DNA from 4 places in the Sphingomonas sp. S-NIH.Pt3_0716 genome. Region 1 is predicted to be linked to each of the others. Evidence: riboswitches for the same ligand, from Rfam matches in the RefSeq annotation. Region 1 holds a riboswitch; each other region holds the start of a gene.

Region 1 (3,746 bases):
GCGGCCGGTGTCAGGCGCGGATAGTCGACATAGAGCATCACGAAGCCGGACAGGCACCACAGCGTCATGACAGCGCCGATGATGATGCCCAGCCAGCGATGCAGCAGCAGGACCGGCCGCAACATGGTCAGAAGCTCAGACCATAGCTGACCCGCAGCGTGCGCGGCACGCCCCGGTAGAAGTAGAGGAAGCGGCTGTTGCTGCCGTCCAGTACTCCTGCATCGCTGACCGCCGAACGATAGCCGGTGGAGGCGTAGTCGCGGTCGAACAGATTCTCGACATTGATGCCGAACCGGTTGCGCCGCGCCTGATCCAGCCACAGATGCGCGCCCGCATCGACCACGGCATAATTGCCATAGTTCATCCGGCCAAAACCCGATGCGGTCGACCAGACATCGCCCACCCAATTGGCCGACAGATTGGCGCCGAAGCGGCCGGTCTGCGGCGCATAGACGATCGCGGCGCGACCATATTGTTCCGGGTTGCGATCGCGCTGCACCGAACTGCCCTGATTGCGAACACGCGAATATGTGTAGCTGGCAGACAGACCCCAGCCGCCGCTCAGGTCCGCATTCAACTCCAGCTCGGCGCCCTTGGCCCGCACCTTGTCGCTGACGTTGATATAGGTGCCTTCCGGAAAGGCCGGATCATCATAGGTCGTGTCGATCAGGTCGGTGATGCGCCGGTTGAAATAGGTCGCTTTCCAGCGGATCGCACCGCCGGCCAGCGCACCGCCCAGCGCGGCGTTGAGGTTCAGGCTTTCCTCGGGCTTCAGGTTCGGGTTGCCGACCTCACAGCAGGGATCATTGCCATAAAGCTGCGAGGCGTCGGGCAGCACGAAGGAGGTGCCGCCATTGGCCTCCACGAACAGCGTGTCGCTGACATCATAGCGACCCGAGACGTTCCAGATCGTCTTTTCCGATCCCTTCGCCTTGTTGTAGCGCAGGCCCGCCGCGATCCGCGCCTTGCTCGACAATTCGTCATTGGTACGCAGCTGGAAGATGCCGGCATGGACCTGTTCGTCGGTCGGCGCGATCAGCAGGACGTCGTCGCGGCCATTGAAGCTCTGGAAATCATAGCCGATCAGCGTGTCGATGCCGCGCAGCATGTTGAGCTGCACCACCGCGCTGCCACCATAATCCTGATAGCCCCAGAAGGTGCCGGCCGGATAGATGACCTGCGGCGGGCCGGCTGGAATGGGATTGCGGATCTGGACATAGGCGGTCTTCCAGTCGTGGAAATAGCCCTTGAGGAAGAATTGGACGCCATCCTCGCCAGTATAGTCGAGGCGCAGGCTGGCGATTTCCTCATTGCGGTCGTTGCGGCTTTCCTTGGTCCGGGTCGCGCTGATATTGTCGAGATCGGCCTTGGTATGCTGGTAGAGGGCGTTGAGGCGCAGGTCCGGCGCGATATCATATTGATATTTGATGCCCGCCGACCAGAGATCATAGCCGCGCGCGCGATCGGTGGCGCTGGGCTGCATCACATCATAGGGGCGATAGCCCTCCGACTGGCTGCGATTGGCCCAGACCACGAAGCGATGCTGGCCAATCGCGCCGCGCAGATAGCCATCCAGGCTGGTGCCGGCAAAGCTGTCGAGGCTGGCATTGACCTGGCCGCCCAGATCGTCGCTGAAATCGCGGGTGACGACATTGATCACGCCGGCCGCCGCCTGGGTGCCGTAGAACAGGCTTTCGCCGCCTTTCAGCACCTCGATCCGCTCGATCATGCTGGCGGCCATGGTGTCATTGGGCGACGTGCCGCCATAGAGGCGGTTGTTGAGGCGGATGCCGTCCATCGTCCACAGCACATCCTTGGTGCGCGATCCCTGCAGCGCGATGTCGACATAGCTGAACGGCCCGGACTGCGACCGGATGAACAGGCCCGGCACCGCTTCGAGCGCGCGGGCGGTGTCGATCGCGGCGGCATCGCGGATCTGCGTGTCGGTGACGATCTCGATCGCATGGCCATAGCGCGACAGTTGCTGCGGCAGCGTCTCTTCCAGGCTGGTGCCGGTGACGACGATGCTGTCACCCTCTCCTTCATCGGCCAGAGCCGGCGATGCAAAGGCGAGCGAAAGGGCCAAGGCGGCCCGCGAAACGACATTGGACTTCATATATTCCCCCATCCGGCGCCGCGTTCGACGGGCGGGGGCAACCTTCACGAGCGGCACGCGCGCGAACGTCCGACACACGCGCCGGCCGGGCGCCCATGGGCAACCGACGCGCGTCGTCGCAGCGGCCCCAGCCGCTCGTTCGTCGCTCAGACGGAAGTTACCGTGCCGCGGCCATCCCCTGGACCAAGGCAAGAGCGACCAGACGCCGGCAGGTCTCCTGGCTCACGGGTCATCGCTTGATGCACGGCCTTCCCAGGCCTCGCAGGATTTAGCGTCCGGCCCAGTGGCTGGCGGATCGGTCATTCTGCCGTCCGCACATATGCATCGCGCTCACCGCTTACAGTTGCAGGGACAGCTGCGGATTTGGACAGTCACCCGTCCGCACCGCATTCCCTATTAAGCCCCTTTCGGGACACCGGCGCGATCATGATCCCATGCCGTGCGGCGCGGGATCGGCGGGATCGATAATCGAATATCGGGCGGGCTGCAAGCGCCTCTCAGAACCAGGCGCGCAGGCCGATCACCAGGCTGGTGGCCGACGGCTTATCGCCGGCGGCACGGGCATAATCGGCCGTATCGCCCAGCTTGCGTTCCCAATTGACGCCGACATAGGGCGCAAATTCGCGGGCGATCTCGTAGCGCAGCCGCAGCCCCATCTCGATATCGGACGGGCCGGCGCCGATCCCCAGTTCGGGCACGGCCTGCGCCGCCAGATTGAACTCGGCAGCGGGCTGCAGGATCAGCCGCTGGGTGATGCGCTGGTCATAGCTCGCCTCCAGCCGCAGATGGGCGTCGCCCCTGGTCGACAGGAAGGCTTCGGCCCCGACCTCGAACCAGTAGGGCGCCAGGCCGTCGATGCCGATCACCGCATAGCTGCGGTCCGGCCCTTCGCCGAAATCCTGCCGCACGCCCGCCTGCAGGTTGAACCAGGGGTCGATCGCCCGGCTGTAGAGCGCCTGAACCTCGGCCCGTTCGAGCGATCCGCCGAACCTCCCCTCGCCCTCGCTCTTCACGGCGAAGCGGTCGATGTCTCCGCCGATCCAGCCCTCGCCCTCCCAGGCATAGCCGTCCGCGCCCTTGCCGGCGCGATATTCCAGCCGATCGAGCATCCATTGCGAATAGGTCATGCCGCCCCCTTCCGCGATCATCGCCGCGCGGGCGCGGGCCATGGCAGCGGGGTCATAGAGCGCGTCGGCGGCATGATCGGTCGGCACCGGCGGCGGCGTGCCTTGGGGAATGGCGGCATCGGTAGCCGGCGCCATTGGATTCTGGGCATGCCCCATTGCCCCATGATCCATTTGGCTGTGATCGACAGTCTGGGCCTGCACCGGCACGGCGGCAGCGAGCAGCAGGAGCGCGAGCAGCCTCATGCCGCGCCCTCCCCATGGCGGACCGTCACCACCCGCATCATCCCGGCATGCATGTGCATCAGCATATGACAATGGAACGCCCAGTCGCCCAGCGCATCGGCCGTTAGGTCGAAGCTGAGCTTGCCGCCCGGCAGCACATTCACCGTATGCTTGCGCGGATTATGGGCCGCGTCGCCGGTCACCAGTTCGAAAAAATGACCGTGCAGATGGATGGGATGCGGCATCATCGTGTCGTTGATCAGGGTCACGCGCACCCGCTC
Region 2 (3,746 bases), on a different contig from region 1:
CCGATCGGCCAGGCGGCCGATCATGTCGCCGGCTTCTGCCTGCTCAACGACTGGTCGGCGCGCGACTTCCAGGCGTGGGAATATCAGCCGCTCGGGCCCTTCCTGGCCAAGAATTTCCATTCGACCATTTCACCCTGGGTGGTGACGCCCGAGGCGCTGGCGCCGTTCCGCATCGCCCAGCCGCCCCGGCCCGAAGGCGACCCGGCGCCGCTGCCTTACCTCAGCGATGCCGATGACCAGGCCCATGGCGCGCTGGCGCTGACCTTGGAAGTCTATCTCTCCACCCAGGCGATGCGCGACGCAGGCCAGCCGCCGATGCGGCTGAGCCAGGGGCCGGCGAGCAACATGTACTGGACCGTCAGCCAGATCGTCACCCATCATGCCTCCAATGGCTGCAACCTGATGCCCGGCGACTTGCTGGGCAGCGGCACCATCTCCGCCCCGACGCGCGAGGGCTATGGCAGCCTGATGGAAATCAGCAGTGGCGGCCGCGAGCCGATCAGCCTGCCATCGGGCGAGACGCGCTGCTTCCTGGAGGATGGCGACGAGGTGACATTACGCGCCACCGCGTCCGCCCCCGGCCATGTGTCGATCGGCTTTGGCGAATGCCGCGCGATGATCGTGCCGGCGCGATGAGCGACCTTATCCTTCATGGCTATTGGCGGTCGAGCGCGAGCTATCGCGTGCGGATCGCCCTTGGCCTGAAGGGCATCGACTATACACAGGTCACCCATGATCTGCGCAGCGGCGCGCAGCGCGCGCCCGATTATCGGGCGCTGGCGCCGCAGGGGCTGGTGCCCGCGCTGGTCGATGGCGACAGCGTGCTGACGCAGAGCGGCGCGATCCTGGAATGGATCGAGGCGCGCTGGCCGCAGCCGCCCTTGCTGCCCGCCGATCCCGGCGATGCCGCGATCGTCCGTGCCATGGCCGGCATCATTGCCTGCGACATTCATCCACTCGGCAATCTGCGCGTGTTGCAGGCGCTGCGGCAGGATTTTGGTGCCAGCGAGGATCAGGTCCGCGCCTGGATCGCCCGCTGGACCGGCGAGGGGCTGGCCGCGCTCGAAACATTGGTCGCGCGCCATGGTGGCACCCATGCCTTCGGCGACGCGCCCAGCTTCGCCGACTGCCATATCGTGCCCCAACTCTACAATGCCCGGCGCTTCGGCGTCGACCTGACGCCCTTTCCGCGGCTGTGCGCCGTGGACGCGGCGGCATGCGCGCTCCCCGCCTTTGCCGCCGCGCACCCCGATCGCCAGCCCGACGCGGACGCATGAGCGACGCCGACACGCGCCTGTTCGCGACGCCGGCGGGCGTGCGCCTGTGCCCGATCGACCAGATTGCCGACGGCAAGGCACGCAATTTCGTGCTGCAGATGCGCGCCGGCCGCTTCCATGGCTTTGCCGTGCGGGATGGTGACCAGGTCAGCGGCTTTGTCGATCAATGCCCCCATGCCTGCCTGCCGTTGGCGCAGCAGCTGGACGATTATCTGACCCCGGATGGCAGCCATATAAGATGCAGCTGGCACGGGGCCCTGTTTCGCCGCGACGATGGCGTCTGCGTCGGTGGGCCATGCGTCGGCCAGCGCATCGCGCCCTGGCCGCTCAGCATCGCCGATGGCTGGATTGTCACCGCTGCCCAAAGCGACTAGGAACCGGCCCAGGGACGGCGCTTCGCATCGTCCCGACATGATCGCGCCGGTGCCCCCACGGGGGCTTAAAATGGGAAGGCGGTGCGGATGCCATGGCATCCAAGTCCGCAGCTGTCCCTGCAACTGTGAGCGGCGAGCGTGATGAACAGCGCCCTCCCCAGCCGGGAGGGCAGCCACTGGGCCGGACGCTAAATCTTGCGAGGCCTGGGAAGGCCGTTCCTCCCGCTATGACCCGCAAGCCAGGAGACCTGCCGGCGTTTAGGTCGCTCTTGCTTTGGTCCAGGGGATGGCCGGGGCACGGTGTTCCGTCTGAGCGACAGGTTGGCGGCTGGAGCCGCGCGGTCACGCATCTGCGGGCGAACAAGCGCCCGTCCGCGATGCCGGCCGGCCGTGCGTGCGCGCCCGGTTCGCTCCCGCCCCGGTTGCTCCGGCGCGCGAGTATTTGTCATGGCCAACACTGCATCTGCCAAGATTCCGACCACCGTCATCACCGGCTTCCTGGGCGCGGGCAAGACCACGCTGATCCGCCATCTGCTGGAAAATGCGAAGGGGCGCCGCCTCGCCCTCATCATCAACGAATTTGGCGATGTCGGCGTCGACGGCGAACTGGTGAAGGGCTGCAACGACGCCGCCTGCCCCGAAGAGGATATTGTCGAACTGGCCAATGGCTGCATCTGCTGCACCGTGGCCGACGATTTCCTGCCGACCATGACCGCGCTGCTCGACCGGCCGAGCCCGCCCGACCATATCATCATCGAAACCTCGGGGCTGGCCCTGCCCAAGCCGCTGGTCAAGGCGTTCCAGTGGCCCGACATCCGCACCCGCGCCACGGTGGACGGCGTCGTCGCGCTGATCGACGCCGATGCGGTCGCCGCCGGCCGTTTTGCCACGGACGAGGCCGCTCTGGCCGCAGCGCGCGCCGCCGACCCCAATCTGGACCATGACAGCCCGTTGGAGGAATTGTTCGAGGATCAGCTCGCCTGCGCCGACATGGTGGTGCTGAACAAGAGCGACCTGGTCGATGCCGACACGCTGGCCGCGGTCGAGGCGCAGGTCGATGCCGAAACGCGGCCCGGCGTGAAGATCGTCCGCGCTGCCCATGGTGCGGTCGATATCGGCGCGCTGCTGGGCATCGTCGCGGCGGCGGAGGATGATCTCGACGCCCGGCCCTCGCACCATGAGGCGGAGGGCGAGGATCATGACCATGATGATTTCGACAGCTTCGTCGTCGGCGGCGATGCCGTTGTCGATCCCGACACGCTGGTGGAGGCGCTGTCCGCGCTGATCGCCACCCATGACGTGCTGCGCGTCAAGGGCATGGTCGCGGTCGCGGGCAAGCCGATGCGCCTCGTCGTGCAGGCGGTCGGCCCGCGCATCCAGCATTTCTTCGACCGCCCCTGGCAGCCGCAGGAAGCGCGCCGCACCCAGTTGGTGGTGATCGGCCAGAAGGGGCTGGACCGCGCCGCTATCGAGGCCGACATCCAGGCCGTGCTCGGCTGATGCATCTCCTGTCCGCCACGCCGGGAACGATCAGCGACGGCGAGGAGGCGATCGACCTCGACCAGCCGCCCGGCGACATCGTCATCCTGACCGTGGCGGACAGCGACCTGGCCTGTTTCGCCGCCGCCGCCGCGCGCCTGCCCGATGATGCGCCGAGCGTGCGGCTGGCCAATCTGCTACAGCTCAAACATCCCTATTCGGTTGATCTCTATGTCGAGAAGGTGATCGCCAAGGCGCGCTTCGTCTGCGTCATCCTGCTCGGCGGCAAGAGCTACTGGCCCTATGGCGTGGACGAGATTGCGCAGGTCGCGCGCGAACGCGGCATCGCCTTCGCCGCGATCGCCGACGGGCGCGAGGGCGATCCCGCGCTGGATCTGGCTTCCACCGTGCCGGCGGCGATGCGCGAGCAGCTGCGCGACTATCTGCGCCAGGGCGGCACCGCCAATGCGCTCTCCTTCCTGCGCTGCGCCGCGCGGCTGACCGGCGCGGATGCGGGCGAGCCCGACCATCCGCTGCCGATCGCCGACGCAGGCCTGTACCTGCCCGGCCATGACCGGCCGGGCGTGGCCGAATTGCGCGCAACCTGGGTCGAGGG
Region 3 (3,746 bases), on a different contig from region 1:
CGGTGGCGCAGGCGCCGGTGCCGCAGGCGCGGGTCAGGCCGGCGCCCCGTTCCCAGACGATCAGGCGCAGATGCTGCGGGCCGACGACCTGCGCGAAATTGACGTTCACGCGGGCGGGGAAGAGCGGGTCATGCTCGATCAGCGGGCCGAGGCGCTCGAAATCCACCGCGTCCAGATCCTCGACGAAGAAGATCACATGCGGGTTGCCGACATTGACGGCGGCCGGCGCGGGCAGGTCTTCCCAGCTGGCCGACATCGTCAGCGTGTCCATCGGATAGCCAAGCGGGATCGCGTCCCAGTCGAAGCGAGGCGCGCCCATGTCGACGCTGGCGCCGCCGTCCACGCTCTTGGCGTCGAGCAGCCCGGCCCTGGTCCGGATCAGCACATCCTTGCCAACGAACAGCGGCACGCAGCGGGTGGCGTTGCCGCAGGCTTCCACTTCCGAACCGTCGGAATTGAAGATGAGCATCGACACGTCGGCCTGATCGCCGGTCTCCGCATCGCCGATGACGATCAGCTGGTCGCAGCCGATGCCGGCATGGCGATCGGCAATGGCGCGGGCGCGCGCCTCCGTCATCGCGACCGGCGCCTGGCGCGCGTCGATCACGACGAAATCATTGCCCAGACCATGCATCTTGGAAAAGCGGCTCATCATGGCGCCGCATTTAGTGCGGGACGGGGCAAAAGACCAGCGGTCAGGCGTCTTGGCCGCCGATGATCGCGGCATAGGCGGCCGGATCGACATTGGCGCCGGAGATGACGAGGGCGGTGGCACCGTCGCTGGGCGGGGCGAGGCCGGCAAGCATGGCGGCGAGCGCGACCGCGCCGCCCGGTTCGACCACCAGCTTGAGCGTGGTGAAGGCGAAGCGCATCGCGTCGCGCACCTGATCGTCGCTGACGACCAGGCCGCCGGCGAGCAGGGCGTGGTTGATCGGGAAGGTCAGCGCGCCGGGGCTGGGCGCCAGCAGCGCGTCGCAGATGCTGCGCGCGTCGGGCGAGACGGTTTCGCGCATGCCGCTGGCGAGCGAGCGGGCAGTGTCGTCGAAGCCGGCGGGTTCGACCGCATAGACGCTGATGTCCGGGCGGGCGGCCTTGACCGCCGTCGCCGTGCCCGCGACCAGCCCGCCGCCACCGCAACAGACGAGAATCTGTGCGAGGTCGGCGCCGGCGGCCTGGGCCTGGTCGAGTATTTCGAGGCCGATCGTGCCCTGGCCGGCGATGATGAAGGGATCGTCGAAGGAGGGAACCAGCGTCGCGCCGCGTTCGGTGGCCAGGGCGGTGGCGATTTCCTCGCGGCTCTGGGTGAAGCGGTCATAGGGAACGACCTCTGCGCCGAGCGCGCGGGTGTTGGCGGTCTTGATCGCCGGGGCATCGGCCGGCATCACGATCGTGGCGGGAATGCCGAGCAGGCGGGCGGCAAAGGCGACGCCCTGAGCATGGTTGCCCGAGGACCAGGCGACGACGCCCGCTGCCCGTTCCGCAGCGTTCAACCGGGCGAGGCGGTTATAGGCGCCGCGGAACTTGAACGATCCGCTATGCTGGGCGCCCTCGAACTTCACCAGCACGCGCCGTCCGCACAGATCGTTGAGTGCGGCATTCTCGATCAGCGGGGTGCGGACCGCCGCCGGCGCGATCAGCCGCGCGGCATCGGCGACGTCGGCGGCAGTGATGGCCATCAAGGATAGATCTGGCGAATCGGTCATGTCGGCTCCTTGGGTCAGAGGCCCTTGCATAGCCGCCCGCCGGCGGCGCGCAACGATCCGCCGGGGCGATCCTGGCCCGCTTGGCAGGGCTTGTGCTTTGGCTTATGGGGGCCGCGCGCCGGGGCGGTCAAAAGCCCCGGACGCGCATGATCGCGCCGGTGCCCGCAAGGGCTGAAAACGGGAATGCGGTGCGGGGGGCGCAGCCCTTCCAAATCCGCGGCTGTCCCTGCAACTGTAAGCGGTGAGCGCGATGCGCAGGGTTCCCAAGCTCTTCAAAAGGGGAGGGCCGGAACCGGCCACTGGACCGATAGGTCCGGGAAGGCTGGCGCATCGTTGCCCTGACCCGCGAGCCAGGAGACCTGCCGGCGTCTGGTCGCTCTTGCCCTGGCCCAGGGGATGGCCATGGCGCGGTGTTTCCGTCGAGCGACGCCCATGGCGGCCGGGGCCGCATCGGTGCGTGGGGCGGGGCGCTGGCGTCTTCCCGATCCTCACGCAGCGACCGCTTGTGCGGACGCCCCGGTTCCAAATCGACGGACGCCGGGGGACGATAAAATGAAGACGTTGGGGATTTCGCTGATCGCGCTGCTGGCCGCTACGCCGGCACTGGCACAAGACGATGATATCGTCGTCACCGCTTCGGGCATCGCACAGCCGCGCGACGAGGTCGGCCAGGCGATCACGGTGATCGATGCCGACACGATCAGCACGCGCCAGGCGGTCGATGTCGTCGACCTGCTCGCCACCACGCCGGGCGTTCGCTTCAGCCGCAACGGCTCCACCGGCGGCGTGACCGGCGTGTCGCTGCGCGGGGCGGAGACGACTCAGACGCTGGTGCTGATCGACGGGGTCAAGGTCAACGACCCGAGCGGCATCGGCGACGGCTATGATTTCGGCCATCTGCTGACCGGCAATATTCGCCGGATCGAAGTGCTGCGCGGCTCCAACTCGGTGGTCTATGGCAGCCAGGCGATCGGCGGCGTGGTCAATGTGATGACCGGCGCGCCGAGCGAGGGTTTCGAGGTCAATGCCTCGGCCGATTATGGCTATAGCGACACGTTGAACGCGAAGGCCGATGTGTCGGGCACGCGCGGCGCGGTGTCGGGCGGCGTGGGCGTCGCCTATTTCAACACCGACGGCATTTCCTCGGTCGGCCGGTCGTTCGGCGGCGTCGAGAAGGATGGCTATGAGAATATCGCCACCAATGCCAAGCTGAAGATCGCCTTTTCCGACAGCCTGAGCCTCGACCTGCGCGGTTACTATATCCATGCCGATCTCGACTATGACAGCTTCTTCGGCGCGCCGGCCGACAGCAGCGACGTCAGCAAGCTGGACCAATATGTCGGCTATGCGGGGATCAACCTGGCGCTGCTCGACGGCAAGCTGACCAATCGGGCCGCCGTCACCTGGATGCGCAACGATCGCGACTATTATTTCGTGCGCGGTACCGACCCGGACTATGGCTATTCGGGCACCAATCTGCGCTTCGAATATGAGGGCGTCTATGCCCCGGTGGATCAGGCCAAGCTGATCTTCGGCTATGAGCATGAGCGGCCGGACTATGAGTATTTCGGCTTTGGCGACATAGCGAGCGCGAAGGCGAACATCGACAGCGTATATGCGCTGGCGGTGGTCAAGCCGCTTGCCGGCCTCGCCGTCACCGGCGGGCTGCGCCATGACGATCATAGCCAGTTCGGCGGCGCGACCACCTTTGGCGCGAACGCCAATTACACGCCGAACGCCGGCGCGACCAATATCCGCCTCTCCTATGGCGAGGGGTTCAAGGCGCCGTCGCTCTATCAGCTTTACGACACCTATAGCGGCAACAGCGCGCTGCGGCCGGAGCGGTCGAAAAGCTATGATATCGGCTTCGACCAGAGCCTGGACGGGGACAAGGCGGTGCTGTCGCTGACCGCCTTCCGGCGCGATACCCGTAACCAGATCAACTATGACTATGCGACCTACACCTATGGCAATCTGGACCGGACCCGCGCCAAGGGCGTGGAAGCGACGCTGACGCTGAAGCCGGTCGAGGCGCTGACGGTG
Region 4 (3,746 bases), on a different contig from region 1:
AGCCCGACAGCGTGAATTCGCCGCGCCCGTCGAGGAAGGTTGCCTTGGCACCCGCTTCCCATTGCCGCCCGGTGGATACATCGAAGCTGGTTTGTGCCAGCGTCGCGGTGAGGAACGCCGTCACCGGATCGGCGGCCGCGGAATATTGCGCGTAAAGCGAGATCGTGTCCGTGGGATTGTAGACCAGCCCCGCACGCCAACTGGTACTGGGATAGCGCGCGGTGTAGTCGGCGGTCGGATCGAGCGCATCGTGGCGCTCGGTCTTCGGGCGATCGTAGCGCAGGCCCGTCACCAGCGACAGTCGATCCGACAGCGAGAGGCGGCTTTCGCCGAACAGCGCCCATTGCTGCACATCTGTCTTATACTTGTACCGGGTGCCGAAGGCGCCATCCAGAAACGTGCCGGGCGCGTAGTCGTAGGGATCCACCAGGTCGGATCGGGAATTGGGCGAACTGTCGGTGCGCAGCAGCGATCCGCTGTTATACTCTCCGCCCAGGCTCAGGCGGTGGTCCATGCCCAGCAATGTGTGGTCGAAAACCGCGTTGAAGCGGTCGCCCCACTGCTTGGTCTTGTAGAAGATTTCCAGATAGCTCGACCGGCGGATCTGATCGCCGGACCAGGCATAGCCTTCTGCATTGCGCCAGTGCTTGAAGCCGGTGAGGTAATAGGCGACGTTGGTGATCGTCACCCCGTCTGAAGGCGTCCATTCCGCCTTGGCCTGGGTCCAGGCATCGTCGAAGCGCAGCGAGCGGTCGGCGATATTGTAGTTCTTCTTGCGGATTTCGCGCACCAGCTTGCCATCACGCAGCGGCGTGCCGTACCAGATCGTCGGATCTAGATCGGCGCGATCATGCGTCAGGGTCAGCACCAGATCGTCACTGGCCTGGTAGCGCAGCGCGGCCGACAGGGCGAGACTACGGGAGCGTCCGCGCTCCATCCAGCCGTCCGACCGGTTGTAGCTGAGATCTACGCGGTAGGACAGCTTGTCCCCGATCGGCCCGCCGATCCCGCCGGCCGCTGCATATGTATCGAAAGAGCCGCCGCTGAGGCGTAGTTCGCCTTCGAACTCTTCGGTGTTGGGCTTTTTGCGCACAACGTTGATGGCGCCGCCGATGCCGCCTTCGCCATAGAGCACGGACGCAGCGCCGCGCAGCACCTCGATGCGCTCGGCCATCCAGGGATCGGCGGGGAAGGTCTGCGTGGTCGTCGTATAGACCCGCATGCCGTCATAGAGCTGCATCACCGAAGTGTAGCCGGTGAACCCGCGTGAACTCAGCGAATAGCCGAATGCCGAGGAATTGTTGATCAGGCCCGGCGCGCGCGCAGCGGCGGCCACGACGGTGCGATCGCCAAGGCTGCGGATCATCTCCTTGGTGATGACATCGACGCTTGCGGGCGTCTGCATAGGCGTCAGGCCAAGGCGGCTGGAGGCATCGGCCTGCTGGCCAAGCTGCAGGACGCCGGCCTTGCGCGCCGTGACGACGATGTTCTCCGTGCCATCGGGCGCGGCGCCGGCGGTCTCCTGAGCATGCGTTGCGGTGACACTTGCCGCCAGTGCGCAACATGATGCGCCGGAACGGATCAGGCCGGAAAGAAGCGATCGTGTATTCATGTGTAACCCCCGTTGCGTTTTCCAGTCGAACGGACAGGTTCCCGCGCAGGAGGACGTCCCCTCGCACGGGCGCAGCGGTGGAGACCGGGCGCAAACGAGCGACCGGCGGAACCCACCGTTGCGGCCTGGCCGCAAGTTCGTCGCTCAGACGGAGTACACCGTGCCGCGGCCATCCCCTGGACCAAGGCAAGAGCGACCGGACGCTGGTAGGTCTCCTGGCTCACGGGTCATCGCACGATGCACGGCCTTCCCAGGCCTCGCAGGAGTTAGCGTCCGGCCCAGTGGCTGCGACAGGCATCCTTGGCCTGCCGCGATATGCATCGCGCTATCCGCTTACAGTTGCAGGGACAGCCTCGGCTTCAGGGGCAGTGCCCCTCCACCGCGTTCCCTTTTAAGCCTCTTTCGAAGCACCAACGCGATCTTGCCCCCCGTTAGGGGACGAGCTGGGAACTATGGGCTATCGAATAGGATAGCAAGAAATTCGTGGAATGTGGAATTTGGTCATGCCTCGATGGCCGGTATGCGGCTGTCCCTGACGCTCAGGTGCTGAACACACCGCCCCGTTAGCAGTCATGAACAAGCGGCACATGAGTTGTTGCGAACGATTATCAATGCACGTAATGCGTCGGCAGATAGCGATGCTCAACAACGCCGCCGCCCTTACGCGCCTGCTCCTGCAAGAGCGCACGTCGCTCCTGCGACTTGTCGAAAGCATATTGCGCGATCGGCCGGCAGCGGAAGACGTCACGCAAAGCCTCTGGTTCAAGGTGCAGCGTATCGAGGATGATCCGCCAATCCTGAACAAGCGGGCCTATCTGTTCAGGCTGGCAGCCAATCTTGCGAAGGATCGCATCAGGGCGGACGGCAGATATGCTGCCCTGTTCCACGCCGCCGATACACTCCCCGAGGAAATCCCGGCCGACATGGTTGGAGCCGATACCGAACTGTCCGATCGCCAGCGTCTGGCCGTGACGATGGCCGCGATCGACGAACTCCCCGCGCGAACCAGAGAAATCTTCATCCTGCGCAAATTTGACGAACTTACTCTGGACGACATTGCGCATCGGATAGGGATTTCCCGCAGCATGGTCGTCCGACATCTCCAGCAGGCCTTGCGACATTGCATGACCCGTCTAGGGGAAAGTGAATGAGGCGATTTGTTGGCTTGCGGAGTGTCCGGATGCCGCTTTCGAACGTCAATGATTATGGAGAGTGTGAAATTTCCATGGTTGAGGCGGGAGAAGCGATCGGAATGCACTATGGGCGCTGACGACGATGCTCCGGATCCGATCGAGGATGCCGCGATGCGCTGGGCGATCGAACAGGATGCCGGCCTGAGCGATGATGGCATTGCGGCCCTGGAACAATGGCTGGGCAGCGATCCCCGTCACCCGCCGGCCTTTGAAAAGGCCCGTGCGGCGTGGCGCTTCATGGGGCATCCGGCCATTCGTTCGGAAGTGACGCAGCGCAGGCTCAGCGAGCCGCCATTGCCGGGCTATCCGCCGGTCGGCCGACCGGAAGGCAAAAGAAAATGGATTGCGCCCGCCGTCGCGGCCAGCGTCGCCCTCCTTGTCGCGGGCGCGATCGGGGACTGGCCGACAGCGCTGCGGTCCGATGCGATGACGGCGACGGGCGAACAGCGCACCATGACCCTAGCCGATGGATCGCAGGTCCAGCTCAATACCGACAGCGCCATATCCATCGATTACCAGCCGGATCGCCGGATCGTGCATGTGCTGAAAGGCGAAGCCGCCTTTTCGGTGGCGCGCGATCCCCGGCGCCCATTCTCGGTCGAAGCGAAAGGCGGATCGACCACGGCGCTGGGCACGCGGTTCATCGTCGATCGTCATGCCGACAGGACGCAGGTTACCGTTACCCTGCATAGCGTTCGCGTGGCAGCGCCGGGCGCCGCGGCCTCCATCGCGATCGTGAAAGAAGGGCAGTCCGTCAGATATGACAGGACCGGCGTTGGTTCCGTTCGCATCGTCGATGCAAATGCGGTCTCCGCCTGGACCCGCAAACGGCTTGTCTTCGTGGACCAGCCGCTGCGAGCCGTGGTGGCGGAACTCAATCGCTATCATCCGGGATATATCGGCATCATCGGCACCGATCTGGGCAACCGGCGCGTCAGCGG

Evidence for each region. A riboswitch is a leader RNA that binds a small molecule or an ion and turns the genes downstream of it on or off. The one in region 1 is predicted to bind cobalamin.
Region 2: it holds a riboswitch for cobalamin, as region 1 does, so the genes downstream of both, cobW (cobalamin biosynthesis protein CobW) here and BRX37_RS02055 (TonB-dependent receptor plug domain-containing protein) in region 1, are expected to answer to the same signal.
Region 3: it holds a riboswitch for cobalamin, as region 1 does, so the genes downstream of both, BRX37_RS07820 (TonB-dependent receptor plug domain-containing protein) here and BRX37_RS02055 (TonB-dependent receptor plug domain-containing protein) in region 1, are expected to answer to the same signal.
Region 4: it holds a riboswitch for cobalamin, as region 1 does, so the genes downstream of both, BRX37_RS05535 (TonB-dependent receptor) here and BRX37_RS02055 (TonB-dependent receptor plug domain-containing protein) in region 1, are expected to answer to the same signal.

What each region holds. Positions count from the first base shown of each region.
Region 1 is NZ_QLJK01000002.1:83,288-87,033, reverse strand. It holds partial or broken gene BRX37_RS02060 (PepSY domain-containing protein) at 1-125, opposite strand, end outside; gene BRX37_RS02055 (TonB-dependent receptor plug domain-containing protein) at 128-2,116, opposite strand; cobalamin riboswitch at 2,307-2,551, opposite strand; gene BRX37_RS02050 (copper resistance protein B) at 2,614-3,486, opposite strand; gene BRX37_RS02045 (copper resistance system multicopper oxidase) at 3,483-3,746, opposite strand, start outside.
Region 2 is NZ_QLJK01000003.1:112,166-115,911, forward strand. It holds gene fahA (fumarylacetoacetase) at 1-636, shown strand, start outside; gene maiA (maleylacetoacetate isomerase) at 633-1,277, shown strand; gene BRX37_RS03260 (Rieske (2Fe-2S) protein) at 1,274-1,651, shown strand; cobalamin riboswitch at 1,682-1,921, shown strand; gene cobW (cobalamin biosynthesis protein CobW) at 2,099-3,151, shown strand; gene cobN (cobaltochelatase subunit CobN) at 3,151-3,746, shown strand, end outside.
Region 3 is NZ_QLJK01000007.1:182,012-185,757, reverse strand. It holds gene dapF (diaminopimelate epimerase) at 1-655, opposite strand, end outside; gene BRX37_RS07825 (threonine ammonia-lyase) at 696-1,703, opposite strand; cobalamin riboswitch at 1,843-2,084, shown strand; gene BRX37_RS07820 (TonB-dependent receptor plug domain-containing protein) at 2,256-3,746, shown strand, end outside.
Region 4 is NZ_QLJK01000005.1:136,583-140,328, forward strand. It holds gene BRX37_RS05535 (TonB-dependent receptor) at 1-1,612, opposite strand, end outside; cobalamin riboswitch at 1,801-2,042, opposite strand; gene BRX37_RS05540 (RNA polymerase sigma factor) at 2,251-2,763, shown strand; gene BRX37_RS05545 (FecR family protein) at 2,872-3,746, shown strand, end outside.